DNA from 4 places in the Brevibacillus nitrificans genome. Region 1 is predicted to be linked to each of the others. Evidence: riboswitches for the same ligand, from Rfam matches in the RefSeq annotation. Region 1 holds a riboswitch; each other region holds the start of a gene.

Region 1 (7,692 bases):
CTCAAGCCGGCGAGAATCAATTCGTCCGGGTATCGCATCTACGGACCGTCAGAGGTGGATCGTTTGCAGCAAATCCTTTTTTACCGCGAGCTGGGTGTGACCTTGGAGGAAATCAAGGAAATACTCGCATCGCCTGCTTTTGACGCCATTTCGGCTTTGCGAGAGCACAGGATAAAGCTGCTGGAGAAAAGAGAGCACTTGGATGCGCTGATCGCAAACGTCGATCTGACGCTAGCAGAGAAAGAAGGGATGAAAACCATGAGCGACAAACAAAAATTCGAAGGCTTCAAGCAAAAGCTGATAGACGATAACGAGCGACAATACGGCGAGGAAATTCGGGCCAAGTACGGGGAGGAACAAATCAACAAGTCCTATCAGAAGCTCAAAGGGATGACAGAGGAAGAGCATGCCCGGCTGGAGGAATTGGCGAACGAGATCTTGCAGACGCTGGTGAAAGCGATGGAAACGAATGATCCGGCAGGAGAGCTTGCGCAGAAGACGGTTGAGCTTCACCGACAATGGCTGAGTTTTTACTGGGCGGAATATAGCAAGGAAGCACATAAGGGACTCGCACAGATGTACGTAGACGATCCGCGTTTCACCGCTTATTATGACAAAGCAAGGCCAGGAGCTGCTGTATTTTTGCGAGACGCCGTGTCGGTGTATGCAAGCAAGGAATGAATAAGCAGGCTGCTGTCCAAATCCAGGATGGCAGCCTTGTTTCATTTACAAGGGCGATATACCGAAAAAACAGGAATGGGACAGAACGTAGCCAAATAAATGAAGAGAGGGTTGATCGACGAAGGAGGGATACGATGGAGAGGCTCAAAGGGAGCGTTGCCGTCATTACAGGAGTGAGTCATAAAAAGGGCATAGGGGCAGCAATTGCACGCGCTTTTGCAAGGGAGGGCGCGGATGTCTTTTTCGCTCATTGGCAGGCGGAGGAAGAATGGCCAGACAGCTTTCAAGCAGAACTCGCGAGTTTCGGAGTACGCTGCGTGGGCATGTCCATCGATTTGGCGGACCCAGAAGCGCCCAGCCAGCTGCTTGACACGGCTGCGCTTACCATCGGCGCTCCTACTATCCTGGTTAACAACGCCGCCTATTCAACGAGAGACGGTTTCGAGCTATTGGATGCAGCGACAATGGACGCGCACTATGCCGTAAATGTCAGGGCAACCTGCTTGCTGAGTGTAGAATTCGCCCGGCGTATCAAGCAAGACCGCCGGGAAACGGGAAGAATCATCAATCTCACGTCTGGACAAGGTCAGGGCCCGATGCTCGGGGAATTGGCGTATGTGGCAAGCAAGGGAGCCATTTCAGCCTTTACCCTGACGCTGTCTGCAGAGGTGGCGCCGCTCGGGATTACTGTAAATGCGATCAATCCGGGACCGACCGACACGGGCTGGATGTCCCCCGCTTTGGAGGAGGAGCTCGTGCCCAGGTTTTTACTCGGGCGTATGGGACAGCCAGAGGACGCGGCACGCCTGGCGGTTTTTCTAGCCAGCGAAGAAGCGCAGTGGATCACGGGGCAGGTTATCAACTCGGAAGGTGCCTTTTTACGTCGCTGAACCCGTAGTATCTCGAAGTCGTTCTCCTAGTGGAGTGACGCGTCCGTCCATGCTGGTGGTATTTTTCTCCCGGTGGTATTCGACGAGACCATCTTCGCCTTTGGCCACCGCCCATTTCTGCAGCGTGTCACGTTCCCCCGTATAGGAGTAATACGGGACGGAAAAGCCGCACGAAGTCTTGACGCTCTGCACGTTCACGACAATGATTTGCCGGGCTCCCGGGAGCAGTTCAAACCGAGGGGCAAGCTGCTCCCATTCGGGTGTATCAGGCAAAACGACTTGTCCCCTTCCGTACAGACGCAGGATCATGGGTGGGCCTTCAAAGGCCATGAACATAATGGTAATGCGCCCGTTCTCGGCGAGGTGGGCGCTTGTTTCATTGCCACTGCCGGTCAGGTCGAGATAGGCGACTTCTGTCGAGGAGAGAATTCGCAGTGTGTCATAGCCTTTTGGTGACAGGTTTACATGGCCGTGGTCATCAGATGGGGCGGAGCCGACGAAAAACAGATGCTGCTTTTTGATAAAAGCTTCATGCTCAGGTAAGATCTCGGAAAATTGTTTTCCCAAGTCAAACACCTCCCTTTCAATTGGGTGCACGGAAATCTGCGAAAGAAGGACTATATATGACAAACAACCGTACAAAGGGAACGGCTATGCCAGAGCGAGTCCTGCGATGGATCGTTGCATCCGTGGAAGCAGCTTCCGAGGTCCACCACGTTCAACAGCTTCAGGGAGGAATTTCCTCCCTGATTCATCGTATCACGCTGCGACGATCGGGGGTAGAGGAGAGCTATGTCGTCCGGCAGTTCAACAACGAGGATTGGCTGCGGGAAGAGCCGGACTTGGCATGGCATGAAGCGGAGAGTCTTCGGCATGCGGAGCGATTGGCGATACCGACGCCAAAGCTGATCGCCTACGACGAAACAGGAGAGCATGGCAATGTTCCTGCACTGCTCATGTCTCACCTGAACGGCTCCGTTGTTCTAGAGCCCCGTGACAAGCAGGGATGGATCCATGGACTGGCGAGCACACTCGTCACCATACACAACAGCGATACAGACGACTTCCCCTGGAAGTACGCTACATACCAAAACCTCGAAAAACTGGAGGCTCCGGCTTGGGGAAAGGATCGAGCCATGTGGCAGCAGGTAATCGACTATGTAAAGCGGCCGCGCCCGGCCTTTCCTCCGAGATTTATTCACAGGGACTATCACCCGACCAATGTGCTTTGGGCAAATGGAGAGGTAAGTGGGGTGGTCGATTGGGTGAATGCTTGCGTGGGACCAGCGGGCATTGATGTAGGTCACTGTCGAGTCAACCTTGCCCAGCTCTATGACGTAGAAACGGCTGATGCGTTTTTGACGGCGTACCAGCAGGAAGCAGGAGAATCTTTTAGGTATGACCCGTACTGGGACCTGGTTTCCTTGACTGACATTTTGTTTGGACCGCCTCAGGTGTATGCCGGCTGGACAGCGCTGGGCTTTACAGGCTTGACCGATGCCCTGATCGCTGATCGTCTCGAAGAATACGCCAAAAGCTTGGTGGAGCGAATCGCTAGGTGAAGTGATTGGTTTTCGCCTGTTCCCTTCTTATGGTAAAGTGGAAATATTCCTATCCAATAAGGAGGCAAGAGCGGAAATGCAGCCAAAAGAGCCACTCCAATTGGGGCAGCGCATCCATCTGATTGACGGTTTCGACATGGGTTGGCCAGAGAGAACAGGCACCTATGTCATTGAGGAAGAACAATTGACCTTGATCGAAACAGGGCCAAGCCCTTCCGTTCCATATATTCGGGAAGGCTTGGCGAAGCTAGGTTATACGACAGAGCAAGTCAAATACGTGATCGTGACCCACATACACTTGGACCATGCGGGTGGAGCCGGCTTGTTTTTGCAGGAATGCCCGAATGCGACCATCGTGGTTCATCCAAAAGGAGCGCGTCACTTGGTTGACCCCAGCAGACTGATAGCAGGTGCACGTGCTGTTTACGGCGACCAGTTTGACGAGCTGTTCGACCCGATCGTACCTGTTTCAGAAGACCGACTGATGATCAAGGCAGACAAAGAGACGCTTCAGATTGGGCCGAATTGTACGTTGGAGTTCATGGATTCTCCAGGGCATGCCAATCATCACTTCAGTATTTACGATCCGGTCAGCAACGGCATGTTTACCGGGGATACGGCTGGCGTGCACTATCCTCAGCTGCGTCAGGAAGGGATTCATTTCGTGTTGCCATCCACGTCACCCAATCAGTTCGATCCAGACAAAATGCTGGCTTCCATCGAGCGATATCGGGAACGAAAGCTGGACAGGCTCTACTTCGGACACTTTGGCATGACTGACCAGGTAGAGGACGCATTTCGTCAAGTCAGCGAGTGGCTGCCTGTTTTTGTTCGGGAAGGGGAAGAAGTGCTGGCACAAGGCTTGACGCAGGACGAGCTCGCGCAGCGGCTCCTGCATCGCGTCACTGATTTCCTGCGACAATTGGGAGTGGCAGACGAGCATGAGATTTACAAGATCATTCAGGTCGATCTGTCTGTCTGCTCCATGGGCATCGTAGATTACCTGCAAAAGAAAAACGGATAAAGCAAGAGCGGCTTCGCCAGCGAATTCTGGTGGAGCCGTTCTTGTGCTGGGAAGATTTCTAGTTTTTTTTCCTAAGGAATGCTATCATGGTGGGGAAGTATGAGAGCATGGGACAATTGGATAGGAGTACTCGCAAACAGGTGCCTCGCGTTGACAAACGGACGAGGTGAAAAGGGAAGTCGGTGCAAATCCGGCGCGGTCCCGCCACTGTAAAAGGGTGTAACCCGAAAGAAGGGTTTCTTCCCGAAAGCCAGGAGACCTGCCTGTATGCTTACCTGCTGGGTTCCTTCGCGGAAAGGATCGGCCGGATTGATTGTCTATGGCAGATAAAGTTCAATGCGATTTCGCCATTTGGGACCTGAAAAGCCGACCCTTCACTTCTAGCGTAGGAGTAAAGGGTCTTTTTGCGCTCGCTTATGGCAGATTCGCCTAGGTCAACGAGAGAAGAAAGGAAGTTTTTGAAATGAAACGATTGTGGAAAATGTCCATTCCGTTCCTGGTTGCCGTAAGCCTGGTCGGATGTGGAAATAACCAGCCTGCGCAGCCAGCTCAGCCTGCAGCACAAGAGCAAGCAGCGGCACAGAAACCGGCAGAGGCGACGACAAAGGAAACGGTATATCCTTTGACAGTCACGGATGCCACGGGAAAAGACGTGACCTTCCCAAAAGCACCGGAGCGGATTGTCTCGACCTCACCTGCGGAAACAGAAATATTGTTTGCACTAGGGCTGGATGATCGGATCGTCGGAGTGTCTGATTACGATGATTATCCTGATGCAGCGAAGTCGAAGCCGAAAGTCGGCGGGGTTGTAAAGCCAAACGAGGAAGCCATTTTGTCCCAAAGTCCTGATTTCGTCATTGGCGGAATTTCCATGGAAAAGCCTGTGGCAGAAAAATTGAAATCGTTGGGCATGCCTGTCTATGTGACACAGCCAAAGAAGCTGGATGATATCATGGGCAACATCTTGGCGATGGGAAAAATTACGAATAAGCAGGAGCAGGCAGAGAAACTGGTCGCGCAAATGAAGGACGACATCGCCCGCGTACAGGATGCCGTGAAAAACGTAAAGCCGGAAGACCGGAAAAAAGTTTACCTGGAGTTTTCTCCTGGCTGGACCGTGGGAAAAGGGGAGTTCATGGACGAACTGATCTCTCTTGCCGGTGCGACGAATATTGCTTCGGATACAGTAGGCTGGAATCCGATCAGCGTGGAGAAAATCGTCAAGGATGATCCGGATGTGATCCTGTATGCAAATGGCATCACGGATGAAAAGACAGGGAAGCAGCTTGAGGATATCATCAAGAATCGGAGCGGCTGGGATAAAATCAAAGCGATTCGTGAGTCGCAAATTTACGGAATGGATCAAAACACGCTGTCTCGCCCTGGCCCGCGGATTACCCAGGGCTTGAAGGAAGTCGCAAAAGCCATTTATCCAGATCTGGTGAAATAGGATGAAAGGGAGACTGGTTATCTGGAGCGGGGCAGGCCTTTTGCTGTTGCTTGCATCCGTGATCATTAGCATTTCGCTTGGAGCAGCGAATTTGCCGCTCTCTCAAGTCTGGCTGATCATGCTGCATCAGGTGCCGGGCCTCTCCGAAATCGTATCAGTGAGCTGGCCTGAGTCAGCCGAGCAGATCGTCATGAAGGTTCGCTTTCCACGGGTGGTACTGGCTATTTTGGTGGGCGCTTGTCTGGCGCTGGCTGGGGCTGGGTTTCAAGGAGTACTCCGAAATTCCTTGGCTGATCCGTATACCATGGGAGTGGCTTCCGGATCGGCTGTGGGGGCTGCCTTTCTGATCCTGTTTGGCCTGCATATATCTTTTCTTGGCGAGTGGAGTACGCCTGTCGTAGCGTTTTTCACGGGCTTTCTCAGCTTGTGGATCGTGATGCGCTTGGCGAATACACAGGGGAAGCTGCAGACGGAGACGCTGCTATTGTCTGGTGTTGTCGTGCAGGCTTTTCTCGGCTCACTCGTGTCCTTTATGGTCTCGCTCTCCGACCAGACCGTCAATGAAATTGTGTTCTGGTTGATGGGAAGCCTGTCTTTTCGCGGTTGGCAGTTTACGTATGTATTGTTCCCTTATCTGCTCGTCGGCCTGATCATTATGACGACGTATTCGCGTGCACTAAATCTGTTTTCGCTAGGGGAAAGGCAGGCAGCTCATCTCGGGGTGCATGTGGATCGGACGAAGCTCGTCGTGCTGATTGTCGCTACGCTTTTAACGGCGGCAGCTGTTTCCATTTCCGGAATTATCGGCTTCGTCGGCCTAGTCGTTCCCCACCTGGTACGCATGATGGTCGGGCCAGATTATCGTATCCTTTTGCCGATGTCCACGATTTTTGGCGGGATTTACGTCCTTTGGGCAGATACGCTTGCCCGGATGCTGCTGGTGCCGACAGAAATTCCATTGGGTGTCGTTACGGCGTTCCTGGGTGCACCGTTTTTTGCCTACCTTTTGAAAAAGAACAAGCGGGTTGGAGGGAGATAAGTCCAGTGATTGAGGTAGCTTCCGTACATAAATCGTACAACGGCAAGCAGGTCGTGAAGGACGCCCGCTTTTCCATAGCTCGTGGCGAGTTTTTTGGCATTATCGGCCCAAATGGAAGCGGAAAATCCACCCTGCTGAAAATGATCTCAGGGGTTGTGCCTGCAGATGGCGGTGAAATTTCCCTGAATGGCAAACGAATGGGCTCCTATTCCCGCAAAGAGCTTGCGCGCCTTTTGGCTGTCCTCGAGCAGGAAGCCCTCCCTCCCGTTGGCTTTCGCGTGCGGGAGGTGCTGGAGATGGGAAGATTTCCTTATCAGAACTGGTTGGGAGAAGAACCAGAGGACCCGACTCCGTTGATTGAAGAAGTCATCGAAAAGCTTGGACTCGGCGAGCTTACCGAGCGGACGCTGGACCAGCTAAGCGGTGGAGAAAAGCAGCGTGTCGCTTTAGGAAAAGCTTTGGTACAAAAGCCAAGGGTGCTGCTGCTGGATGAACCGACGACGTTTTTGGATATTGGGTACCAGATTCAGCTGATGGATATTGCCCGCAGCTGGCAGAAGAACACGCACGTAACAGTCGTAGCTGTCCTGCATGATCTAAATTTGGCTTCGCTCTACTGTGATCGGATTCTGATGCTGCACAAAGGAAATCAAATCAGTGTAGGGAACCCCCAGGATATTTTGCAAAGCGCGCTGATTGAACAAGTGTACGGAACGAAACCAATCGTGATGGAGCATCCCGTGCATCATCGTCCACAGATCATCCTGCAAGCAGGGTCATGATAGAAAAGGGGGAACCTCATGGTCGTGCTGATTACGGGTGGCGCCAAGAGTGGCAAGAGCTCATTCGCCGAAAAATATGCGGCGCGTCTGGGTGCAAAGGGGATCTATATCGCTACTTCCCCCGTTTTTGATGAAGAACTCGAGGAGAGGGTCAAACAGCATCAGCTGCGCAGGGCACAGGCAGCTATTCCATGGGATACCATCGAAGAGCCGCATGAGCTAACTGCCATTCTCCGAGAGCTGGCTGCAGCCGCAAAGCTGTGG
Region 2 (7,692 bases), on a different contig from region 1:
GACCACTGCGCGGATTGTACAGCGCGATGACGAAGTCTGCCATCCCTGCCGCATCGATTCGGCGGGCGATCAGCTCCCACGGCGTCAAATGGTCACTGAGACTGATCGTGCAGGCGTCGTGCATGATGGGTGCGCCCAAAATCGCCCCACAGGAGTTGATCGCTGAGATTCCCGGTACGATCTCGATTGGGACTCCAGTCGCTTCCGTCCAGCCCTTTTCCACCAGGACTTCGTAAACCAGACCTGCCATGCCGTATACACCGGCGTCGCCACTGGAGATCACAGCTACCTTTTTGCCCTCCTCCTCCGCTTGTCGCACAGCCTCACGAGCACGTGTCACCTCTTCTGTCATCCCGGTGCTGACCACTTCCTGATCCGTCAAAAGCTCACGAATCAAATCCACATACGTCGAGTAGCCAATGATGACATCCGACTCCTGAATCGCTTCCCGCGCCCGTTTGGTGATATGCTCAAAACTTCCCGGGCCAAACCCGATCACAAACAACTTGCCGCTCATACGGCCCCTCCTCTCCACTGGCGATGCCAGCGCTCCTTTTTCGTACTTTCTATCCCTGTTTCCATGTGTCGGGCACGTTACCTCAGCATGAAAGCTAACGCCATGCAAATGAGCAGACATAGCAAGGAAACCAGGTACATTAAACGAACGGTCGATTGAATATCTCCTGAACGCAAGGGTCTTAGCGGATCACCCATCCTCGCTCGATCGGACGGGACTCCCTGATAATAGTTCAGACCGCCCAGCTGCACCCCCAGAGCCCCTGCCGCGCCTGCTTCCGGCAAGCCGCTGTTTGGGCTTGGATGCAAATGCGCGTCACGACGAATCATTTCCCAGCACTGCCGATAGTCCAGATTCGCCAGTTGACTTGCCAACACCAGGAGAATGGCCGTGAGCCGAGCAGGAATGTAGTTCAGTACGTCATCAAAGCGGGCAGACGCCCAACCAAGATTCAGATACTTTTCATTCTTGTAGCCCACCATCGAATCCAGCGTATTGGCTGCCCGGTACGCCATCGCCAGGGGTGCCCCTCCAATGGCTGCGTATATCAGGGGAGAAACGATCGCATCCACGATGTTTTCCGCCACCGTCTCCACTGCTCCCCGGCAAATTTCCGATTCGTCCAAATGTTCGGTATCGCGACCCACTACCATCGAGAGCGAGCGCCTCGCCTGTGCAAAATCCCCAGCCAGCAAATGCTTCGCAATGTCCAATCCCGCATCTGCCAAGCCTTTTGTTGCGATCGTCGTCGAAATGAGCCAAGCACTTACGCACCAGCCAAGCAGGGGATGGATCCATGCGGCAACCCAGACGATCAGCCACACTGCTGCATAGCTGCCTGTGACAATCAGCAGCGGAAACAAGAGCCCCGCCCATTTCAAATGCTCTTCCTTTTTGACTCGTGCGCGGATGACTGCCTCCAGCCGTGCGATCCACCAGCCAATGATGACAACGGGATGCGTCAAGCCGCGCGGATCGCCTACTACCCGATCAATCAGGTAGGCTGCACCCAATATCAAAGCCTCGTTCATCTTGATCCTCTCTCGTTTCTAAGAGATTGCTTTACAAAGCATTGGCCGTTCCATTCCACGAGCATGGCTTCGCCGTTTTTCAAGCCTTCTGTCTGCCAGTAGCGACTCGGATTCTGCATGAGCCACGCTGCCTGAAACCAGCGGATGACACCGCCGTGTGTGACCAATACCTTTGTCGCTCCCTGCTTTTGTGCGAGTGCTTCACGAAGCATTCCTCGCAGCCACCCGTCGACCCGCTCCCCCAGCTGCAGCAAGCTTTCGCCGTCTGGCGGGCTGTACGCAAAAGGATCGTCGTACCACTGTGTTGCCCGCTCTTTGTCTCTTTGCATCAGTTCCTCGTATGTAAGCAGCTCCCATTGGCCAAAGGACAGCTCTCGCAGCGCAGGGACCGTTACGATCGGCACGCCCCAGCGAGACGCAAGGGGCTTCGCCGTCTGCACGCAGCGCTGCAAATCACTGGAATAGAGCTGAACAGAACCGTACTCCTCCCGCGCCAGTCTCTGTGCGAGTTCCTCTGCTTCACGCAGCCCTTGCTCGTTCAAAGAAACATCACTGTGGCCCAAATACCGCTTTTGCCGATTCATTTCTGTCTCTGTGTGGCGTATCCAGAGCCATTTCATCCCCACCAGCTCCCTGCCAATACGAGCAGCATGACTGCCTCGCTGCTCTCGATCACAGCCCCGTAGCAGTCGCCGTTCAGGCCTCCAAGCTTGCCTGCCACCGTACGCGATAACCACAGGGCAAACAGCAGCGATACCGCGATGGCTGTCACCGCTGCCCATCCGCCGAGAAACCATCCTGCTGCGAGCAAGAAGAGATAGCTGAGCCAGATGGCAAATGAAGACAGGCCTTCGCTGATGCCCTTGCCAATCCCTTTCTCAGCGGATAGATACGGCCAAAAGCGGATCGACAGCAGCACATGCGTCCTCGCCGCGAATGGCACAAGGACGAGCAGCGCCCATTTGGCAGAAGCCATTTCAGCCAGGGAAGCCGTTTTGAGCAGCAGCAGCAGAATCGCTGCCAGCACGCCCATCGCACCTACACGGCTGTCTTTCATTATGGCGAGAATTTGCTCTCGCGGTCGGCTGCTGCCCAGACCATCCGCCAAGTCCATCCACCCATCCAGATGAAGTCCTCCGGTGATGTACACCCAGACTGCAAGCGTCAATACGGCCGCAAGCAATGGGCTGAAGAGATACAACGCTGCTTGATGTATCGCACACAGGATGAGCCCGATCACGATCCCTACAACGGGATACCCATTGACACTCTTCTTCCAAGCCGTATCCGAAGGCTTCAGCCACGGGACGGGAATTCTCGTAAAAAACGCAATCGCATGCCACAACGCATTCATCCTTTTATCCTCCACGGAATCCCGGACAACACTGCGTAGACAGCATCCGCCTGCCTTGCCGTCATTTGATTGACGTCTCCCAGCACATCGGCGAACCAGCGCCCCAGTCGGCTCAAGGCTACTCCACCGAGTCCGACCTCGCTGGTAACGGCGATGACCGTCTGCTTTTGACGAGCGTCCTCTATCGTCTCCAGCCATTCCTGCGCGTCACGAAGCACTTCCCGCGTAATGGCCTCGCTTCGCAGCTCCTGCTCGGGTACGCACATCAACCGATTGCTCACCCAGGTCGACAGGCAATCGATGAGCACCACCTCATAGCCGGCAGCTGGAGCAATAGACGCGGTCAAACGCCCTCCTACCTCTACACAGCCCCAGCTTGCGGGGCGACGCGCCTGATGCCGCGCGATTCTCGCTGTCATTTCTTCATCCCAGGCTTCACCCGTTGCTACATAGAGGACAGATTCGCTCGTCTTTTCTGCCAGTTCCTCTGCAAATCGGCTCTTTCCAGAACGCACTCCACCTGTTACGAGGATGAGGCTCATCGCTCCCACCTCCCACCGCACCAGATGTCGCGCAGGGCTGACACGAGCTGTTCGTTTTCCTCTCGACCACGAACAGCCAAGCGCACATCATGTGCAGTCAAGCCGGGATACATGGCACAGCTGCGGATCAGGATTCCTTTTTTGCCGAGCAGCTCTTGCAATTGCTCCGCTGTCTTCTCTTTGGGAGAGCGAACCAGCAGGAAGTTGGCTTCTCCAGCCCATACCTTCCACCCCAGCTCTTCCCGAATGAAGCTGGTGAGGTAAGCTCGCTCCCCGGCAATCAGCTCTCGCGTCTTTTTCTCGTACTCCTGCTCTTGCAGACACAACTCGCCCGCCCGCAGCGCCAGGGCATTCACACTCCAGCTCACCTGCTTTTCACGCATGCGACCGATCACATCTGGATGCGCTATGGCATAGCCGAGCCTCAGTCCGGGGATCGCGTACATCTTGGTCATGGAACGCATGAGGATGACGTGTGGAAAGCTTTCCAGCTGGTCCGCCAGCGTATACTGTCTCTCCTCCTCCACGAAGTCGAGAAACGCTTCGTCCACGACCAGCCACGTCTTCGTCTGCTCCGCCCAGTCCGCCATTTTCACCAGCTCATCCGGCTGGTACAAAATGCCCGTCGGATTGTTCGGAGATCCGACGAAAACCAGATCCGCCGCTTCGAACAATCGGTACACCTCGCCCATCTCGGGCTTATAGCCGTTTTCTTCCACGCCGTAGCAGCCGACGACTTTTGCACCAAACTGGGTGGCCAGCTGCGCGTATTCGGAAAAGCACGGATAGACCACTCCGACCGTCTGCGGTTGAAGCCCTAGTATTGCCAGTGCCATAGCTTCCGCTGCTCCATTCGCTGGCAAGAGCCACTCTTTTGGCAAGCCCAGACGTGTAGCCAAAGCGGCCCGGAATACTCGATGCCCAGGGTCTGGATACTGCGTGACATCGGCTATGGAAGCCACCAGCATTCGTTTGACACTCTCCGGCATCCCGAGCGGATTGATATTCGCGCTGTAATCGAGAAAGTCCCCCGGAGACACTCCAAATCGCTCTGAAGCTGTCAGCAGGTTCCCGCCATGCCCAAACGTTTCTATGACGTTCATCAGAATTCCACTCCAAGGACGGCAGGAATTCCTTCGTCGTAATAGTGCTTGATCGGCTTCATCTCTGTGACCAGATCGGCCATGTCCATGATCTCCTGCTTGGCGCTGCGTCCGGTAATTACGAGGTGAATGTGCTTCGGTCTGCTTTTGATCGTCTCTAGGACGTCTTCCAGCGGCAGTACGTCATCAATCGGGAAGCGGTCGATCGCCAGCGCATTGTTCAGCTCATCGAAAATCACGACATCGTAGCCCCCGTGAAGGAGCTGCTCTTTTGCATAGCCCCACGCAGCTTGCAGCGCCTCGCGATGCTCTTCTGGCGTCTTCGTCCAGGTAAAGCCAATCCCTTTTTGCACGATGTCGATGCCAATCTTGTCAAACACGAGCTTTTCGCCATAGGTACGATCCGGTGATTTGATGAATTGCACCATCAGCACTTTTTTCCCACGTCCGGTCGCACGTACAGCCAGCCCGAGCGCCGCCGTCGTCTTCCCTTTTCCGTCTCCTGTATAGACCAGCAGCAAGCCTCGTTTTGCGTCTTGTTTACTCATGGAAAATCCTCCTGAAAATCAAATAAAAAACGCTTTGTTCTCCTTCATGCAAAAAAAGGAAAACAAAGCGCGGATGGCAAGCAAGCAACGATCCTCACCTCTTCCTTTGACCCGAAGGAAATCAGTGTAAACACAAAAACAGGCAGGTCTCCTGGCTCGAGGATCATCGCTTTCCTTCTCCTTCCCGCTCCCTATTGGGCAGTGGATGGCAGACGCCGTGAAGAAAAGCTCCTCTCTTACAGTGGCGGGACCGCGTTGGCATTTCACCAAACTTCCCTTTTAACCTTGCTCCTGCAAAAGGATTTCGCAGAAACAAGGACCTGTTTGTACTAACGTATTCAGTTGTCATTCACTCCTATGACAAACACTTGTTTTAATAATAGCAAATGCCTGTCGGGATTCAAGCAAAAGCTGGCAAAAAGGTGTTTTCCCCCTCTAGTAAAAAGAACTTCTCTAAAATCCTTTTACAAAATTTAGCAATCTACTACAGCAATGATTAGGATATATTTTCCATACAAGGAGTGAGAGAGTTGTCATCTACAGCTAGGTTATCGTCTCCCATCCGCTTGTTTTTGATGGGAGTTGTCTTGATCGCATTGTTGCTTGTCCACCTTCCCGTACAGGCTGCAGAAAAAAGGATAGAGGTTCCGGTGAAGCTAACCGTTGCTCCAGGAAATTACGAGCTTGGGGATGAAATTACCTTGGAAGCTGTAACTGAGAGGATGGGAGATTCTTATGAGGTGAAAACAGGAGATAAGCTGGGAGAGCTTCATGTGGAGACCACCCTCGAGGAGGGGAAATATATTTCGAGAATGTCATTTCTGGCCGAATACATCGGCGAGAAGACTTTTGACTACTCCATTTCTATGTACGGTGATGGGCAGGAATGGGTGGGACATGCCTCCGTTTCGATTCGGGTGAAAGATAACACGCCTCCGATGCTTCCTTCTGTGGATTCAAAGTTGCTGAAAACCCCAAAATCACCGTCACTCTCTCCCCCAATACCGCTTACATGAAAGCCGGGGAGGATATCTATCTTTCTGCCGCCTACATGGTCCAAAAGAGTCCAGCGTTTTCCGATCAGCTCATCACCTGGAATCAGCCTGGCCTTGATAAAATCTTTGGAACTTACGATGAAGAGCTCGGCGGATACCGATACCTCTATCGCTTCCATCCAGAGAAAAAAGGTACCTACAATCTCGAGGTGACCTTCCAAATGGAAAGCGATGGGGTGAAAAGAGAAGGCAAAGCGAAAACAAAAATATACGTTCGGTAAGGAAAAACGGGTACTCTGCAAGTCATTCTCTGGCTTGCAGGAGGTACCCGTCTTTTATTTGCTGCAAAGAGGACTCCCCTCCCTTTTCTCCTTTTCTTGGATATTTTGGCAACTCTCTTAACAAACTAATCTTAATAAGGAGAAAGTTGGAAGGGAGTGAGCGAGTAACCGATGCTTGATGCCGTCCTGCAGAAATTGTCTTTGTCGATGGATGTAGCCGTTTACCCTGTCGTCTCCTCGCCTTACAAAATATCGCTTGTCTATGTGTCGAGCATTGTGGACAAAAACCAGCTGCTCCAGTTTGTCATCCGACCTCTAACTGAGCATATGCCATGCGTGACAGATGATCCTGCCGAGAGCTTCCGATGGTGCAACGAATATTTGCCTGTTGCTGAAAAACAGCAGGCCTCATCCGTACAAGCGTGTGTGGAAGGTATTTTAGCGGGAAAATGTCTGATCGCCATCGACGGATTGTCTGCTGGCCTCCTACTCGATACAGCCAAATTTCCAACTCGCGCCATATCCGAGCCGACTGCGGAGACTTCGATACGAGGTCCCCAAGAAGGGTTTACGGAAGAGCTGGAGATCAATATCTCTTTAATCCGCAAGCGCCTGCGTGACCCCAGGCTCCATTTTGAAAAAATCATCATTGGCCATACCACAAAGACGAATATCAGCGTCGTCTACCTGTCTTCTCTCGCGGCAGATGAGACCGTGAACAAGATATGTTCACGTCTGCGTTCCATACAAACAGACAGCGTCCTGGAGAGCGCTTACCTCGAAGAATGGCTGCAAGAAACCATTTGGTCCCCTTTCCCAACGCTCTTGAACACAGAGCGCCCTGACGTAGTGACTGCCCACCTGTTAGAAGGAAAAGTAGCCATTTTGACAGAGGGTACACCTACCGCCATATTGGCTCCCATGACTTTTTTCCAAATGTTCGTCACCCCCGAGGACTATTATCAGCGGTCGGAGTTTGCCACCTTGCTGCGCTGGCTGCGGATTCTGGCGTTTCTTTTGGCTGTGTTCACGCCTGGTCTGTATATTTCCATCGTTTCCTTCAACCAGGAGCTGCTCCCCACACCGCTTTTGATCAGCCTTGCCGCCCAAAGAGAAGGAGTACCTTTTCCCGCTTTTCTCGAGACTCTCCTGATGATGGCTATTTTCGAGGTACTACGCGAAGCTGGACTGCGGATGCCGCGAATCGCAGGGCAAGCGATCTCCATCGTCGGTGCCCTGGTAGTGGGAGAAGCAGCTGTCGCGGCAGGACTGGTCTCGACAGGCGTGGTCATCGTCGTCTCTGTGACCGCCATCGCCAATT
Region 3 (7,692 bases), on a different contig from region 1:
CCACATCTCTTTTGTACAGGGTTTCTTCAAACCCGAATAGGTCGACCCCGCGTTCGACTCCCTTCAAAAAGGTCCCCTGGACTTGTTCAATCACTTCTTTTTCCGCAATGCGCTTGATCTTTTCGTTGGAGATTTCCCCCATCACTTCCCGAACAAAAGCTCTCATGTAGATATGGACATGAAAGGTAGGCTTGACGCCTTTTCGAACGGGGTGAACAGCGAGGCGTACATTTTTAATCCGCAGTGTTGCTTGGGGCTTCCCATTTTCACGGATAATGACCCCGGCAAATTCTGTGTGTGGATTCATCCAGCGCAGACCGAGCAAATCCGTATTGGGGAAAAAGCCCTCCCATTTCCCGCGATGAATGGCATGGATCCCATCTACCGAGAGTCGGGAAACAAATTTGTTATTTTCCTTCCAAGAACGCTCGTATATCGTAATGTTCGGCAAGGAGATCGTCGTGCTAGGATTCCAGAAGCGCTCGATAAATTTGTAGTATTGGATGGGCTCTATAAAAGAGCGTTGCTTATAGACCTCCTCGGGCTGGTGCAGCAGGGAAATCAAAGGCGAAAAGCCTGTCAAGGCATGGTTGCTGAGGACATCCTGGAGAGGCTCACGCGTCCCAAAAACCCATTTCGTATAACGCACCAGACCGTACCGATTCAAAATATCATAGGAGGGCAGAATGTTTCTTTTCAACAGCCGCTCGTGATAGATAATAGAGGAAATGAAGCCTGCAAACATCGGCACCTGGGAGTTCTTTTGCAGGTTGTCCAGTGCGTTTTGCAGCGTTTCCCCCCGGCCGATCGAGACTACGGCAGGAGGAGAGACTCCCGTCGCTGCCCCCTCTTGCTTGGCGACACTGGCCAGATCGGATGATTGGGCGTAGATGACGTATTCGTTGTCGACGTAATCGATCCCAAACGCTGACAGGTAAATCATATCTTGAATGGATTTCTGATCCCAGCAGCCGCTAAGTAGGGTGAGCAAGCAGGTGAGAAGGACGCTGGTGATCCATTTTCTCCTCAATTGACATCCCTTCCTTTTTTGGAGCTTCGCTGAAAGAGGCTGATGATCGGTCGGAACAAAACGAGAAACAGGGTAGACAGAAAGTTGGAAGACTTCAGGAGCAAGTAGGGCCTGCCGATAGAGGTCAGCGTCGATAGATAGTAAATGATCATGATGATGCTGACGACAAACCCGTATGTGCCCACTACTGCAGATAGCAAAAAGACAAAAAAACGGGCTACGGTCACAGCGCCGCTCAACGATTGGTTGATCAATGTAAAAGAGGCGACAACCGTAAGCGACCCGATGAAGAGCATCGAGGGCGACGTAAAGCCGGCGCGGATCGACGCATCCCCGATGATCAAGGCCCCAACGAGAGCCAGAGTCTGTCCGACAGTCTTCGGCAGTCTGGCACCAGCTTCCCGTAAAAATTCAAAGATGAACAGTACGCCAAACAATTCCATAGGCGCTGAAAAAGGCAGACCTTTTCGCCCTTCGGTAATCGTCGCCAGCAACTGAAAAGGAAACTCCTCGATATTGTAAGCGGACAAGGCGATCCAAAAGCCGGGCAGAAAAACAGAGATCCAAATGCCGCCGAGACGCAGGATGCGCTCCAACCATACATACCCGACCGGATATTGATCATCCTCAGGCGACTTGATCAGTTCAAGCAGTGTGACAGGAGCGATGAGGGCAACGGGTGACCCATCGACCAAGACCACGGCTTTCCCCTCCATCAGCATAAAGACCACAAAATCAGGGCGGCCGGAGTAATCGACAAGAGGAAAGAGGGAGTAGGCCTGATCGCTGAGCTTATGTTCCAAAATGGCACTGTTAATGACTTTTTTCGAACTGGAGCTAATCAGGCGGTCGCGGATTGTCTCTACGATGTCCGGTGGGGTTCCGTCCCTCATGTAGAGGAGTGCCACTTCCGATCGGGAACGAGTGCCGAGCGTCAAAAACTCACAGGCAAGAGAGAGTGTCCGCAGTCGTTTTCGGACGAGTGCGACATTCGAGGAGAGGTCCTCGATAAAGCCATCGCGTGGTCCTTTGATAGACACCTCTGTATTTGCGTCTTCGGTCGAGCGTTGGGGACGGCTGGAGATATCCCAGGCAAAAGGAGGCAGTTCACCTAGAAAAAGCAGCAGAACCCCGGCAAATAAACGATCTACCCACATATCCTCATCACTGCTGAGAAAGGAAATAGGGAGCGCGCGCAGATCGCCTTCCGACAAGCGGCTGTCGAGCTGAGGAATGACAACCTCCTGCATGTGATGAAGATCGACGAGTCCCTGGCAGTACACGAGGAGCATGGGTTGATTTTCTGCGGTTATGAAGCGAGTAATTATGACATCACCACAGTGAGAAAACAGTCTCTCCAGGTGTTCCTCACGCGTCATGGTCAGCATTCCCCTCTCTTTTGCGATTCCACAAGGCAATGCCAGCGATTACGAGTGTAATAAGTACAGTGATGAGCAAGTAGAGAGGGTAGTACACCTTGGTTAAAAACGTGACGAATTGCATGTCGCTAAAGGGGAGGCTGGTAAAGATAATCATGCTGATTCCTAATAGGGTCAGCACGATGGCTCGAGCCTTAGGTGTATGTACCTCCAAAATCTCTGTCAGCAGCATCAGGCAGAGTGAAATGCGGACGAAGGAGCCCGACAGCCACTGGAAAATCGCAAAAAATTCCATGTTCTCGATGTCTTTGCCAATCGAGAGCAGACGCCATTGTTCAAAGGCAGGGAAGCGCTGCCGTGCTGATTCGATCGGACCAAACTCAGCGATGGCTCCGGTTAGTGGGCTCAGGGTAAGGATAATGACGATGGCGATCATCGTGACGTAATGGACGAGTCGCAGCGGCTTCCTCACGTGATGCTGAAGCAAGAGAAGAAGGACCAGCTCAGAGAATCCTCCACCCGCATAGAGCATCCCATGCAGAATCGGAGGAAAGCCGTCTTGAAAGACAGGCAGCAGCAAGGTGTAATCTTTTTTTGCCACATTGCCAAAAGCAACAAAAAAGCCCAGCATTGCCACGAAAGGCAGCAGGATGGATGAAGTAATGCCTAGCGGCGCGACTCCTCCAAAGGCTGCGAGGATACAGATGCCCATTAACACGAGAGCGGTAAACCACTCTGGAGTCCGAGGCAAATAATTTACCGTTGTCCACGTTTGCGTATCGATAAGATGTACGAGTGCCATCCCGTAAAGACAAATCAATAGGGGAATGAGAATGAGGTAGCTGACGAACTTTCCACTCGTACGTCTAAGCCAATGATGCAAGGAGTGCTGGTGAAGACGTGTGTTTATGAAGGAAAGGATGCATGCCCACGCAACAAAAGGAATAGAGGAGAGCAGGACACTTAGCCACGAATCACGTTTGGCAGCACTGAGCATAAGCGGAATGACAGTGACATGGTTGGTGATTCCGATCGTCAGCATCATTGTCATGATCGCTTGGTTGATTCCGATTTTCCCATCGACTTTCATATCGTTTCTTCTTCACCTCCATACTGGGGGTACTGCTAGGATTTGCCTGCCCTCTTGGAAATATGTATCACGGATAAAGGTTACCCCCCCTATGAAAATGTGGTATTCTACTATGAGGAAAAAACGGAGCGAGGAGTGCTACAACGATGTATCAGCTTATACGCCAGTATCTGTTTCAGCAGGACCCTGAAGAAATTCATGAAAAGACGATTCACGCCCTGAAGCTGGCAGAGGATTCCGCTCCGGGGAAGGCGCTCTTGAGAATGGTTTATCAGCTGCGGGACAAGCGACTGGAAACCAATCTGTGGGGACTGAAATTTCCCAACCCTGTTGGTTTGGCAGCAGGCTTTGACAAAAATGCAGAAGTCTATCATGCGCTTGGAGCACTTGGCTTCGGCTTTGTGGAGGTAGGAACCATTACCCCGCAGGGACAGCCGGGCAATCCAAGACCGCGGCTGTTTCGTCTGCCGGAGCATCAGGCTGTCATCAACCGGATGGGCTTTAACAATCATGGTGCCTACCATGCCTCTCAGCATTTGGTTGACTTCGCCTACTCGGATGTTCCGATCGGCATTAACATAGGCAAGAATAAGGTCACACCGAATGAAGAAGCTGCGAGTGATTACAGCAAATGCATGGACATGCTGTACGCGTACGGTCATTACTTCGTCATCAACATCAGCTCGCCGAATACGCCGAATCTGCGCGACCTGCAGGAAACGGAAAGCTTGCGTGTGCTCGTGCGTGCCGTTCGGGAAAAGGCGGCGGAGCTGGAAGCGCGAGGCGTAAAGAAAAAGCCGGTGCTGTTGAAAGTGGCTCCCGATATGTCGGAGGAGCAAATGCACGACGTCGTACATGCGGCGGTTGAAGAGGGCATTTCCGGCATCATCGCGACGAATACGACGCTCTCTCGTGAAGCGGTAATCAACCATCCGAACGCGGAGGAAGCGGGCGGCTTGAGTGGAAGACCGTTGACCGAGCGTTCTACGGCCTGGGTCAAACAGATTTATCAGGAAATCGGAGACAAAGTACCGATCATTGGCGTTGGCGGCATTTACAACGGGGAAGATGCTTACAACAAGATTCGCGCCGGCGCAAGCCTTGTACAGGTGTATACCGGGATGATTTATCAAGGGCCTGGCATCGCCAAGCAAATCAATAAACAGCTGCTGAAGCTGATGGCGCGGGATGGATTTACGCATATCAGTGAAGTGGTCGGGGTAGACGCTAAATAAAAGTCTTTCTTTTGCAAGACAATCGGTGGTCCTCTCAGAGGGAGCGCCGATTTTTTTGTTCAGATACGTAACACGTACCCACAAGTCGAATCCATTGCCAATAGTTCTCTTTTTCAGTCACTTGCAGTATAATGTTGATGGACATCTCGGTCATGTCCAGGAATTTCATATTGTCGGCATGAGGTGCCTGTATGTGCAAACACACATACGGGGTAACAGGGAATCGGGTGAAAGTCCCGAGCGGTCCCGCCACTGTAACCAAGGAGTTCTCTTCGATTAGAATCCACTCATAGAATTATGGGGAAGGACGAAGAGTGCAAGGATCTGGAAGCCAGGAGACCTACCTTACAGCCACACCCAGAAACCTTCGCGGAAAGGAGAGGTGAATACGAGGCAATAGGACTGCCAGGTCAGTCTATTGTTTTGTGTACGCGGATCTCGTCCACTTTGGGGATGAGTTTTTTTTTGCCAAAAAAGGATTGGAAAAGGGAGGGAAGTGTCATCATGAATCGTTCCAGGCTGGTATCTAGCTGCTTGCTGATTGCTGGATTTATTCTCTACTTCATGTTCAATGAACCGCAGACCGGACACGCGATGCACATTATGGAAGGGTATTTGCCACTGTCTTGGGCTTTATTCTGGTGGGTCGTATTCCTGCCGTTTTTCATTTTCGGTTTGCGTTCGATCAATCGAATTGTAAAAGAGCATCCACAGATGAAGCTTTTGCTGGGGGTATCCGGGGCGTTCGCGTTTGTGCTGTCCGCACTGAAAATCCCGTCGGTGACGGGAAGCAGCTCTCATCCGACAGGAACAGGGCTTGGCGCGATCTTGTTCGGACCTTTGGCAATGACTGTGCTGGGCAGTATGGTTTTGCTGTTCCAGGCTTTGCTGCTGGCTCATGGGGGATTGACGACACTGGGAGCAAATGCAGTCTCGATGGCGGTTGTGGGACCGATGGTTGCCTACGGAATCTATCGGCTGATCGCACGCAGCGGCAAGCAGCGTCTTGCCGTATTTGCAGCGGCGGCTTTAGCTGATTTGTCTACCTATGTAGTGACCTCGATTCAGCTTGCACTGGCGTTTCCTGCTGAATCGGGCGGTGTACTCGCTTCGTTTGCCAAATTCGCAGGCATTTTTGCTGTGACTCAGGTGCCGCTTGCGATTAGTGAAGGCTTGCTCACCGTGCTTGTATGGAACTGGCTGCAAGCGTACAACACAAAAGAGCTCGTGCAATTACGCTTATTGAAACGGGAGGAATCACTGTGAAAAAAGGAATGAACTGGTTGCTGCTCCTCGGAGTAGTGGTATTGGCGGTGCTGCCGCTTCTGTTCATTAAAGATTCCGAGTTTGGGGGAGCGGACGGAGCAGCCGAAGAGGCGATCAAGGAAATCGCACCGAATTATGAGCCGTGGTTCCAACCGTTTATTGAACCGCCTGGAGGAGAAACGGAGAGCCTTTTGTTCGCGGTACAGGCGGCATTGGGGGCAGGAGTCGTTGGCTATGCAGTCGGTGTCTTTAAAGGACGCACAGAAAAAGGAAAGAAATGAACTGGCAGCAGCTTGATACCTTGTCCTACCAAAACAGGCTGAGGGATATATCGCCTGAGCACAAGCTCCTGTTCGGGGGCGTGCTGCTTCTCCTTGTATTGACGGGACATGCACTGGTTCAGCTACTGGTCTTTCTGTGGATGGGGGTGTGGGTCATCGGCTATGCCCGCATACCCGTGAAGGCTCATCTCCTGTTTCTGATCCTTCCCCTCTCCTTTTTTATCGCGGGTCTGCCTGCGATCCTGTTCGATTTGACGCAAAGCAGGATAGGGGCACCACCGGCAGGTGCCGTGCTGTCGTGGGAGGTTGGCTCCTATGTGATCTATGTGGGGCAAGCGTCTGTCAGCCGGGCTTTGGAGCTGTTCTATCGGGTGTTGGGCAGTCTCGCCTGTTTTTCGTTTTTGCTTTTCACGGTTCCTTTCGCAGAAATTTTGCAGGTCTTCCGCCGAATCGGTATGCCGGAGCTGGTTACGGATCTGCTGATGATCATGTATCGGTTTATTTTTGCCCTGCTGGACGCTTCCTTTCAGCTGTGGGTAGCGCAGCGGTCCCGTGGTGGGCACAGAGGATTTCGCGCGCTGCTGCGTGATGTCGGGATGGTGGCTACTCAGCTTTTTGTGAGGGCGATGAGAAAATACCAGTCTCTGTCCATGGGAATGGCAGCGAGAGGCTATTCTGACAGCTTCCACGTACAAAGCCTGCGCATACATACACGCTCGCCGCGTTACGAATGGGAGTCTATTCTCGGTTGCATCGCCTTGGTGCTGCTAGAGTGTCTGACGGGAGGTTGGCGGTTTTGACATCATGGTTACTGGAGTTTTCCAATCTGCAATTCACCTATCCGGGTGGCCAGAAGCCGGTGCTGAACGGGGTGAGCTTTGGGATTCCGGCCGGGAAAAAATGCGCGCTGCTCGGACGAAACGGCTGTGGGAAATCCACGTTGTTTCTGCACGCAAACGGCATTCTTCAGCCCCAGCAAGGGCAACTATTCTGGAAGGGCACTCCGTTTGTGTACAAACGGTCCTTTTTGCAGGAAATGACGCAAAAGGTAGGGCTGGTTTTTCAAGACCCAGAGCATCAGCTGATTGCAAGCACCGTCACGGAGGACATTTCCTACGGCTTGTTTAATCAGAAGCTGCCCCTTGAGGTGATTCGGGAAAAGGTCGCGAGGGCGCTCGAGTCGTTCGGATTGACCGAGCTTGCCGATGTTCCCATCCATCACCTGAGTCTGGGACAAAAACGCCGCCTCGCTTTGGCGGGAGTGATGGTCCTGGGGCCGGAGCTGCTGCTGCTCGATGAACCGACAGCCTATCTCGACCGCTATCAAACGAAAAACCTCATGCGCGAGCTGGATCAGATCCACAGAAGCGGCACGACGGTGTTGATGGCTACGCACGATATGGATATCGCT
Region 4 (7,692 bases), on a different contig from region 1:
TCAGACCTTTCTTCGCAGCGTAAATGTAGTAGCGTGCCAGCTCTCGCGTAGATACATTGCTGTTGACGTGCAAAACAGTGGAAATCCCTTGGTCTACATGCTCTTGGATCTCCGCGATCAGGTCAATTACCTTGAATTGATCGATGACATACGCTGATTTATAGAAAAAGTAATTCTCCTGTGACAGGTACGGCATCGGATAGTATGTAGTCGAGTTTGCGTATGTTCTCGTTTCGATGTGCTCCACGATCGGCATGACACTCGATGTCGCATTCTGAATGTACGAGATGCTTTGAGTAGGTGCAATCGCCAGTCGGTAAGCGTGATACAAGCCATAGGTCTGGACCTTTTCTTTCAGCTGTGCCCAATCCTCAGTTGTCGGGATGTACATGTCAGCGAACAGCTGCTTGACCTTTTCCGTCCGAGGGCGATAATCCGTCTCTTCATATTTCGAGAAGTACGTCCCTTTGGCATATTCAGACTGCTCAAAACCGAGGAAGGTCGTTTTTCGCTCTTTAGCAATCTCCATGCTCATTTCAAGGGAGTAAAAGTTCATCATCATGAAAAACGTGCGGGCAAAATCTTTCGCTTCCTCGCTCTCGTACGCGATCTTGTTTTTTGCCAGATACCCGTGCAAATTCATGGCACCCAAACCGACAGAGTGCAGCTCCCGATTTGCTTTTTGGACACCTGGTGCGTTCTCGACAGCAGTCATGTCACTTACTGATGTGATGGCTTCAATGCCCTCATGGACCGACTCGCGAATCTTCTTTTGCTCCATTACATTCACGATGTTCAGGGATGCCAGATTGCAGCTGATGTCCCGACGGATGATGTCCATTTCACCGTAGTTGTTGATGGTCGAGGTATCCTGGAGCTGGAAGATTTCCGTGCACAGGTTGGACATTTTGACCGAGCCTATGTCTTTCAGCGCGTGATTTTTGTTGGCGTTGGTCTTGTTCATGATGTACGGATAGCCGGACTCCAGCTGAATCATAGCGATCTTGGTAAGCATGTCCCGTGCACTCATGATCGTCTTTTTCTTGATGTTGTCATTTGCGAGCAGCTCTTCGTACATTTCGTCCATGTTCATGTCGTCCAGATGCTGGCCGTATTCTTTATACACCGAGTACGGGGCGAAAATGGTCAACGGCTTGTTCTCTTCTGCCAGCTTGTAGAACATGTTTGGAACAATCAGCCCGATCGAGAGCGTTTTGATCCGTGATTTTTCATCCGCATTGATCTTTTTGCAATCGAGAAACTCGTTGATATCCCAGCCGAAGATGTTGTAATAAGCAGCTCCTGAGCCTTTGCGCTGACCCATCTGGTCCGCGTAGGAGAAGGCGTCCTCCAAAAGCTTCAGTACCGGCATAATTCCTTTGGCAGCACCTTCTACTCCTTTAATCGGTTCGCCGCGGCCGCGCAGCTTGGACAGGTTGACGGCCACTCCACCGCCGATTTTGGACAGCTGCATACATGTGCCCAATATGTAGTTGATCGAATTGAGGGAATCGTCCATTTCGAGCAAAAAGCAAGATACCATTTCGCCACGACGACTTTTTCCTGCATTCAGAAACGTTGGCGTCGCAGGCTGCAAGCGTTGGTCCATCATCGAGACCGTCAGACGCTTGGCACGATCAAAGTCTCCTTGCGCCAGCGAGAGTGCGACAATCGCTACGCGGTCCGGATACTGTTCCAAATACATCGATTTATCGTCTGTTTTCAGGGCATAGTCTTTGTAAAACTTCGAGACAGCCATGTAAGAGGCGAATTGAAAAGACGCGTCCTTTGCCAAACGGAATACTTCTTCGACCTGCTCTTCCGTGTAACGTTCATAGACGTTTTCGTAGTAATCGTTTTGGATCAGATAATCCATCCGTTCCCCTACACTGTTAAAGGTCAATGTTTTGGCTTGTACTTCCTCAAGAAAGACTTCGACGGCTTCCCGATCTTTTTCCAGCTGATAAAAGCCATCCTCGCCCCGTTGCATCAGTTCGTTGTTCAGTTCAATATGCCGCAATGCTGGCCACCCCGTTCGTAAAATGTTCGACATCCCTGCCGGTACCGGATAATTCAAATTTGGAAATCACAGGAACACCGTATTGATGGGAAATGGTATCGGCGCTCTTCGCAAAGCTCGCGCCCCAATTGCGATTGCCGCTCGCCGATACGCCTTTCATGTAACGATGGTTCCTGCTGAGGAACGATGCCACCTTTTCAGGGACTTGTCCGAAGCCAGTCGTATACGTGACTAGAACAAACGGTTCCTCGATCACCATCTCAGAGTCAATCTCTATACTTGGCAAAGCCAGCTTTCCTACAAATCTACGAACGTTTCCCGTTTTGGAATCGTACGCGATGAGCATACGCCCTCATCCTTTCCTCTATGTAGCGCGATCCTATCTACCTGTCAGGAAAATAAAAACGCATTCGACGGGTAGAGATAGTCGAATGCGCAATCATCCACTGATAATCGACTCGTCAAAACGAATCGAGCGCTCGAACACTTCCCCTATCTCCCGTAGGTTTACACGTGTTTAACGGGTAGGCAGGTCTCCTGGCTATAGGATCATCGCTTCATTTCGCCTTCCCAATCACGTCGACCAGTGGCGTAGCCTATACAAATGAGCTCTCCTCTTACAGTGGCGGGACCGCGTCGGATTCTCACCGACTTCCCTATTAAGTCTGCCGATATTTCGTAGCAAGACACCTATCCGCATCAATATGTAGTTGGTAAAACTTACTTTACATCAATATATCGTGTCAGTCAAGAGAGAGGAGCGAGTTTTCCCCCTGCGAGAAGCAAAAGGTTCACAAAAGCTTGATAGATCTACTATTTGTCAGATCTTGTAGAATCAGGAAAAAAGAGAACCGCCCGCAAGCATGCGGACGGTACGCATTTCTATCATCATTTCTGCCTCGCTTGGAAAGAAACGGAACACCGCGAGCCTATTGCAAAGAGACCACCTTTGTAATTTGCGGCAGCTCCTCGATCGCGCGAACGACCGCTGGTGTGATTTCTTCATCTGTCACGGATACGAGCAACGCATTTTTTCCTTTTTGCTCCCGTGAGACGTTCAGCTTGGAAATATTGATTTCGTGTTCGGCTAATTTCCGAGAGACATCGTAAATAACTCCCGGGTAATCAACGTGGTGGACCAGCAAGCCATGGGAACCTGCCGGGATACGGCATGCACAGTAGTTAATCTCACTGATGTACACTTCTCGCCAATCTTGGGCGAACGTGTACTTGTTCCCGCCGGCACGCAGAATCGCCAAATGGTTGGCATATTCACCAGAGCTGTGCTGGACAGGCAAGGAAACGCCAAAACCATCCAGCAGCTGCTTTGCGATTTCGTCTTTGTTTTCATGCGCTAAAATGCTCAAAGAGCCTCCTGCCAGATTTGGTTCAATCCGCTGCAGAAGTCGAGCGAGCTCACGAAGCCCAGCAAATTCGGTCATGATCAACCCTACTCTCCCAAAAATGGTTCACGCGCTCAAGGAAGAATCCATTCTTCCGGTTCTTTCAAAATGGAGGAATGATTTTCAGAACGGTACCAGGCCGTGTACGGCTTCCCATCTTTCGTATAATCAATCTTGTAGATGGTATTCCCTTTTCCGCCTCGTTCAAAAGGGCTCTCATCAGCAGGAACAGCGGTCACACCATGCGCTACAACGACCCCGCCTTTTTCAGCAATGACCTTCTTGATGGTCGCCATATGCTCGTTTCCTGTTGATGCCATGCCCCAATATGCCAGGAATCCTAGCAGAAGTGCTCCTGCTACAAAGGATACAATAATGACTTTCGACTTTTTCGTTGGATCCACCGCGTTACCCCCGTCTGTCTCGGTTCTTCTATTTATCCATCAAGGTGACTTTATCAATCGTACCGCCACCCAAGCAGTATTCTCCGTCGTAAAAGACGACAGCCTGTCCTGGAGTGACTGCCTTTTGCGGTTTGTCAAATACGACCTCCACTGTGCTGCCTTCCCGAATATGAACGGTGACCCCTTGATCAGGCTGGCGGTAGCGGAATTTTGCCGTACATGTAAATGTCGAAGCAGGCTTCTTGTCACTGACCCAGCTTACGTCTGTCGCGATCAGGCTGGTCGAGTACAAGCGCGGATGATCAGAGCCTTCTCCTACGATCAACGCATTTCGTGCCAGATCTTTATCTACCACGAACCATGGTTGACCGCTCGTTCCATGACCACCGCCGATGCCTAGTCCCTGACGCTGGCCGAGTGTGTAATACATCAATCCGTCGTGATGACCAATTACAGTCCCATCCACCGTCTCGATGTTACCTGGCTTGGCTGGCAGATAGTTCTGCAAAAACTCGCGGAAATTCCGTTCTCCGATAAAGCAGATTCCCGTGCTGTCCTTTTTCTTGGCCGTCGCAAGTCCCGCTTGCTCCGCGATTTCACGGACCTGCGCTTTCGGCAGATGCCCGATCGGGAACATCGTTTTGGACAATTGCTCTTGGCCGAGCACGTTCAGGAAATAGGTCTGATCCTTGTTGGAATCAACACCGCGGATGAGCTTGAATTCCCCATCTACTTCCTTTACTTGCGCATAGTGACCCGTCGCGATGTAATCCGCCCCCAGATCCATGACTTTGGCTAAAAGCTCGCCAAACTTGATTTCCCGGTTGCACATGACATCCGGGTTTGGTGTGCGCCCACGTTTATATTCATCCAAAAAATACTGGAATACTTTATCCATGTATTCTTTTTCAAAATTGACAGTGTAGTATGGAATACCGATTTGTTCACAGACGCGACGAACGTCCTGGAAGTCGTCTTCCGCCGTGCAATGGCCGAATTCATCGGTATCATCCCAGTTTTTCATGAAGATGCCGATGACGTCATATCCCTGTTGTTTGAGCAGGTGAGCCGTCACGGAGGAGTCGACCCCGCCGGACATGCCGACAACGACGCGTGTGTCTTCTGGTCGTTTCATAGTCTTTCTCCTCTATTCTCAATTTGTTCCTCTAACAGATTACCACGTTTCGCAAAACAAATCATGTATTGTTACACTTCGTAGAAAAAACGCCTGTCGCACGGGAGGCAACAGGCGCATTTACATCTTTAGCTTTGGGATATCTCGTCTTTGATCTCAGCACGATAACCTTCGATACTTTCTGCCCGACGCTCGTTTTTCGCTTCAATGTTTGCTTTTTCCTCTGCCGAGATTTCCCCTGCATTCTCAGCTACATAGTCTTGTGACTCACGAATACGTTCCTCCGTGTTTTGCAGCATCTCCTGCAGCTTTTCTGCGTTGTCTGAACGATCATCTGGTTTTGCCATGAATAAGCTCTCCTTTGCAGCGTGGTATCTTGGTGATTGCACCTATCCCATTGTGCGCCATTTCTGGAGTAATTATGCTTCTATGCCTGTGTGGCAATCGCACCTCTGTCTCTCGTTTTTCCTACCTTGCGAAGAAGTCCGTGCTATAATGCGAGTAACAGATTACATGGCAAAGAGGTTTTTACATATGGCATCACTGGATCTGCTTGAACGCATGCTGCTCAAAATCATCTCGGAGACTGAAACCGTCAGGCTAAAGCGCCAGCGGATTCATGCCCACAAGCAAACCGATACAGAAGAGGAGCAGCGGCTGCGAATCGGACTGCTCCTGCGCAGGCTAGACAAGCTCCCCGAGGAAAAACGCCGGGAGGTACTTGACCTGTTACAATGGTTTAACTGGTAGGGCAGCGAATCAACGGACGCTTGCACCAAGCGCCCAGTGACCGTTCGTCCGCACCATGCTTTTCACGTCTACGATCGCGTCTTGGTTTAACGGTCCGTAAATATGGGGGTACAATAGACCATCCTTAGCCTGCTCATATTTTACTGGCGAGGAGGACTTGGCTTCATCGACGACGAGCACCAGCAGCTCTCCTTCATAGGTCGCATAGACGCGGTCAGCTACCTTTGCGAGCAGATCGTCCCCTTTTGTAGCATGGATAAAGCCTTCCTGTTCATAGTCGCGCGGAAGGTAATGATCCCGTCCCTCCCACTGTTCCCAATAGCTTTTCGGTACCAGGCAATAAATCATCGTCATGTCTGTATCTTCTCCGTTTCCTTTTTGTCTCTATTAGCGGCGCAGATGCTTGTCAATATGACGAATCGCCTTGTCGTAAAACATGGTATCGATTCGCCCCTGATCCCGCCTCCATTGGATGAAGTTTCTCAAGGAATGCAAATCCACCCAGGCGTCCTTTGACTGTGGATTGTTTTCCGGGACATCTCCGGTGATTTCCCCATCATGAACCAGCTTGGCCATCTCATTTGGATGGTATCCGATTTGATATGCTATATGATGCAATGCGATTTTCATGGAACCTCCTGACTGCTAGCATGGTTTCTCTTATTGTGCCAGTCTTTTTTCCTTATGCCAAGACTTCCTCATGGAAATCTGCAAGTTTACCAGACCATGGTCATTTTTCATGCACCGCCTGATTTGCTACAATGGGTGAACCTTATCCAACATTCGGGAGGTTTCCAACAAATGAGCAAAAGACATGACAAACGCCAGCCCCGAAAGCCCTTCTGGAAGCGTCCTGCTCTCTGGATCCTCTTGATCCTGATCGCTTTCGTTTATGTGAACAATAGCTCGCTTTTTGCAAAGCCATCTGCACGCGAGCCTTTTCTTCTCGCCCACCGCGGCATGGCGCAGACCTTCCACATGGAGGGCATCACGAACGATACCTGTACCGCTGAAAGGATCTATCCTCCTGAGCATCCTTATCTGGAGAATACCATCGCCTCCATGCAAGCCGCCTTTGATCATGGGGCAGATGTAGTAGAATTGGACGTACAGCCGACCAAGGATGGGCAATTTGCCGTCTTTCACGACTGGACGCTGGGTTGCCGTACAAATGGCGAAGGAGTTACCCGCGACTTCTCGCTGGCCGACCTGCAAAAGCTGGATATCGGGTACAACTATACGGCGGATAATGGAGCTAGCTTTCCTTTTCGCGGCAAGGGAATCGGCTTGATGCCATCACTCGATGATGTCTTTGCCAATTTTCCCACACAATATCTGTTGATTCACGTCAAAAGTAACGATCCGGATGAAGGTGTCATGCTGGCAACGTATCTCTCTCAGCTACCTGAGGAACGCAGGGAAAAACTCACCGTCTACGGAGGTGACGAGCCAATCGCCACGATGCACCAGCAGCTCCCAGACATGCGCGTCATGTCGATGGCGACTTTAAAAAGCTGCCTGCTCCCTTATATTGCCGTAGGCTGGTCGGGATATGTACCTGCTGCCTGCGGTCAGACGCAGCTGCACATTCCAGACAAAATTGCCCCTTGGCTCTGGGGGTGGCCAACCCGTTTTATGGAAAGAATGGACAAGCAAGATACGCGAGTCATTCTCGTAGCGGGTAGCGGCGATGCATCCAGCGGCTTTGATACGCTTGATGACCTCGAGCGGATTCCAGAAGGTTTCTCTGGGGGGATCTGGACAAATCGCATCGATCGGATTTTTGCCGCCTATACAAAAAAATGAAGCATCGCGTCGCAAAAAAATGAAACGATTGCCTAAGATATTCGTATATCCTAATATCGACACCACAAGGAGTGATGGGAAATGCTGAAAAAACTGTTGAAAAGCTTGATGGGGAATCACTCATCCTCTCACAGTTATCGCAAATATAGCAGCAGTGACCACAAGTATCGCAAA

Evidence for each region. A riboswitch is a leader RNA that binds a small molecule or an ion and turns the genes downstream of it on or off. The one in region 1 is predicted to bind cobalamin.
Region 2: another riboswitch for cobalamin. It lies ahead of cobO (cob(I)yrinic acid a,c-diamide adenosyltransferase); the one in region 1 lies ahead of EDM59_RS00920 (ABC transporter substrate-binding protein).
Region 3: another riboswitch for cobalamin. It lies ahead of EDM59_RS11140 (energy-coupling factor ABC transporter permease); the one in region 1 lies ahead of EDM59_RS00920 (ABC transporter substrate-binding protein).
Region 4: another riboswitch for cobalamin. It lies ahead of nrdI (class Ib ribonucleoside-diphosphate reductase assembly flavoprotein NrdI); the one in region 1 lies ahead of EDM59_RS00920 (ABC transporter substrate-binding protein).

The regions. Positions count from the first base shown of each region.
Region 1 covers NZ_RHHU01000001.1:179,076-186,767, reverse strand. The annotation lists gene EDM59_RS00945 (MerR family transcriptional regulator) at 1-681, shown strand, start outside; gene EDM59_RS00940 (SDR family oxidoreductase) at 816-1,571, shown strand; gene EDM59_RS00935 (pyridoxamine 5'-phosphate oxidase family protein) at 1,560-2,138, opposite strand; gene EDM59_RS00930 (phosphotransferase family protein) at 2,195-3,133, shown strand; gene EDM59_RS00925 (MBL fold metallo-hydrolase) at 3,210-4,157, shown strand; cobalamin riboswitch at 4,279-4,438, shown strand; gene EDM59_RS00920 (ABC transporter substrate-binding protein) at 4,621-5,607, shown strand; gene EDM59_RS00915 (FecCD family ABC transporter permease) at 5,609-6,646, shown strand; gene EDM59_RS00910 (ABC transporter ATP-binding protein) at 6,652-7,428, shown strand; gene cobU (bifunctional adenosylcobinamide kinase/adenosylcobinamide-phosphate guanylyltransferase) at 7,447-7,692, shown strand, end outside.
Region 2 covers NZ_RHHU01000010.1:158,363-166,054, reverse strand. The annotation lists gene cobJ (precorrin-3B C(17)-methyltransferase) at 1-517, opposite strand, end outside; gene cbiB (adenosylcobinamide-phosphate synthase CbiB) at 595-1,548, opposite strand; gene EDM59_RS14400 (histidine phosphatase family protein) at 1,545-2,168, opposite strand; gene cobS (adenosylcobinamide-GDP ribazoletransferase) at 2,165-2,902, opposite strand; gene cobU (bifunctional adenosylcobinamide kinase/adenosylcobinamide-phosphate guanylyltransferase) at 2,899-3,444, opposite strand; gene cobD (threonine-phosphate decarboxylase CobD) at 3,441-4,547, opposite strand; gene cobO (cob(I)yrinic acid a,c-diamide adenosyltransferase) at 4,547-5,095, opposite strand; cobalamin riboswitch at 5,220-5,434, opposite strand; gene EDM59_RS14375 (hypothetical protein) at 5,683-6,111, shown strand; gene EDM59_RS31060 (hypothetical protein) at 6,108-6,371, shown strand; gene EDM59_RS14365 (spore germination protein) at 6,543-7,692, shown strand, end outside.
Region 3 covers NZ_RHHU01000005.1:228,481-236,172, reverse strand. The annotation lists gene EDM59_RS11160 (Ger(x)C family spore germination protein) at 1-1,030, opposite strand, end outside; gene EDM59_RS11155 (spore germination protein) at 1,027-2,409, opposite strand; gene EDM59_RS11150 (GerAB/ArcD/ProY family transporter) at 2,399-3,499, opposite strand; gene EDM59_RS11145 (quinone-dependent dihydroorotate dehydrogenase) at 3,646-4,734, shown strand; cobalamin riboswitch at 4,899-5,096, shown strand; gene EDM59_RS11140 (energy-coupling factor ABC transporter permease) at 5,239-6,000, shown strand; gene EDM59_RS11135 (energy-coupling factor ABC transporter substrate-binding protein) at 5,997-6,281, shown strand; gene cbiQ (cobalt ECF transporter T component CbiQ) at 6,278-7,081, shown strand; gene EDM59_RS11125 (energy-coupling factor ABC transporter ATP-binding protein) at 7,078-7,692, shown strand, end outside.
Region 4 covers NZ_RHHU01000003.1:483,223-490,914, reverse strand. The annotation lists gene nrdE (class 1b ribonucleoside-diphosphate reductase subunit alpha) at 1-2,020, opposite strand, end outside; gene nrdI (class Ib ribonucleoside-diphosphate reductase assembly flavoprotein NrdI) at 2,007-2,366, opposite strand; cobalamin riboswitch at 2,531-2,729, opposite strand; gene EDM59_RS04300 (ACT domain-containing protein) at 2,950-3,462, opposite strand; gene EDM59_RS04295 (hypothetical protein) at 3,498-3,827, opposite strand; gene mnmA (tRNA 2-thiouridine(34) synthase MnmA) at 3,856-4,962, opposite strand; gene tlp (small acid-soluble spore protein Tlp) at 5,091-5,309, opposite strand; gene EDM59_RS04280 (hypothetical protein) at 5,497-5,712, shown strand; gene EDM59_RS04275 (DUF952 domain-containing protein) at 5,722-6,066, opposite strand; gene EDM59_RS04270 (hypothetical protein) at 6,100-6,342, opposite strand; gene EDM59_RS04265 (glycerophosphodiester phosphodiesterase family protein) at 6,514-7,518, shown strand; gene EDM59_RS04260 (hypothetical protein) at 7,600-7,692, shown strand, end outside.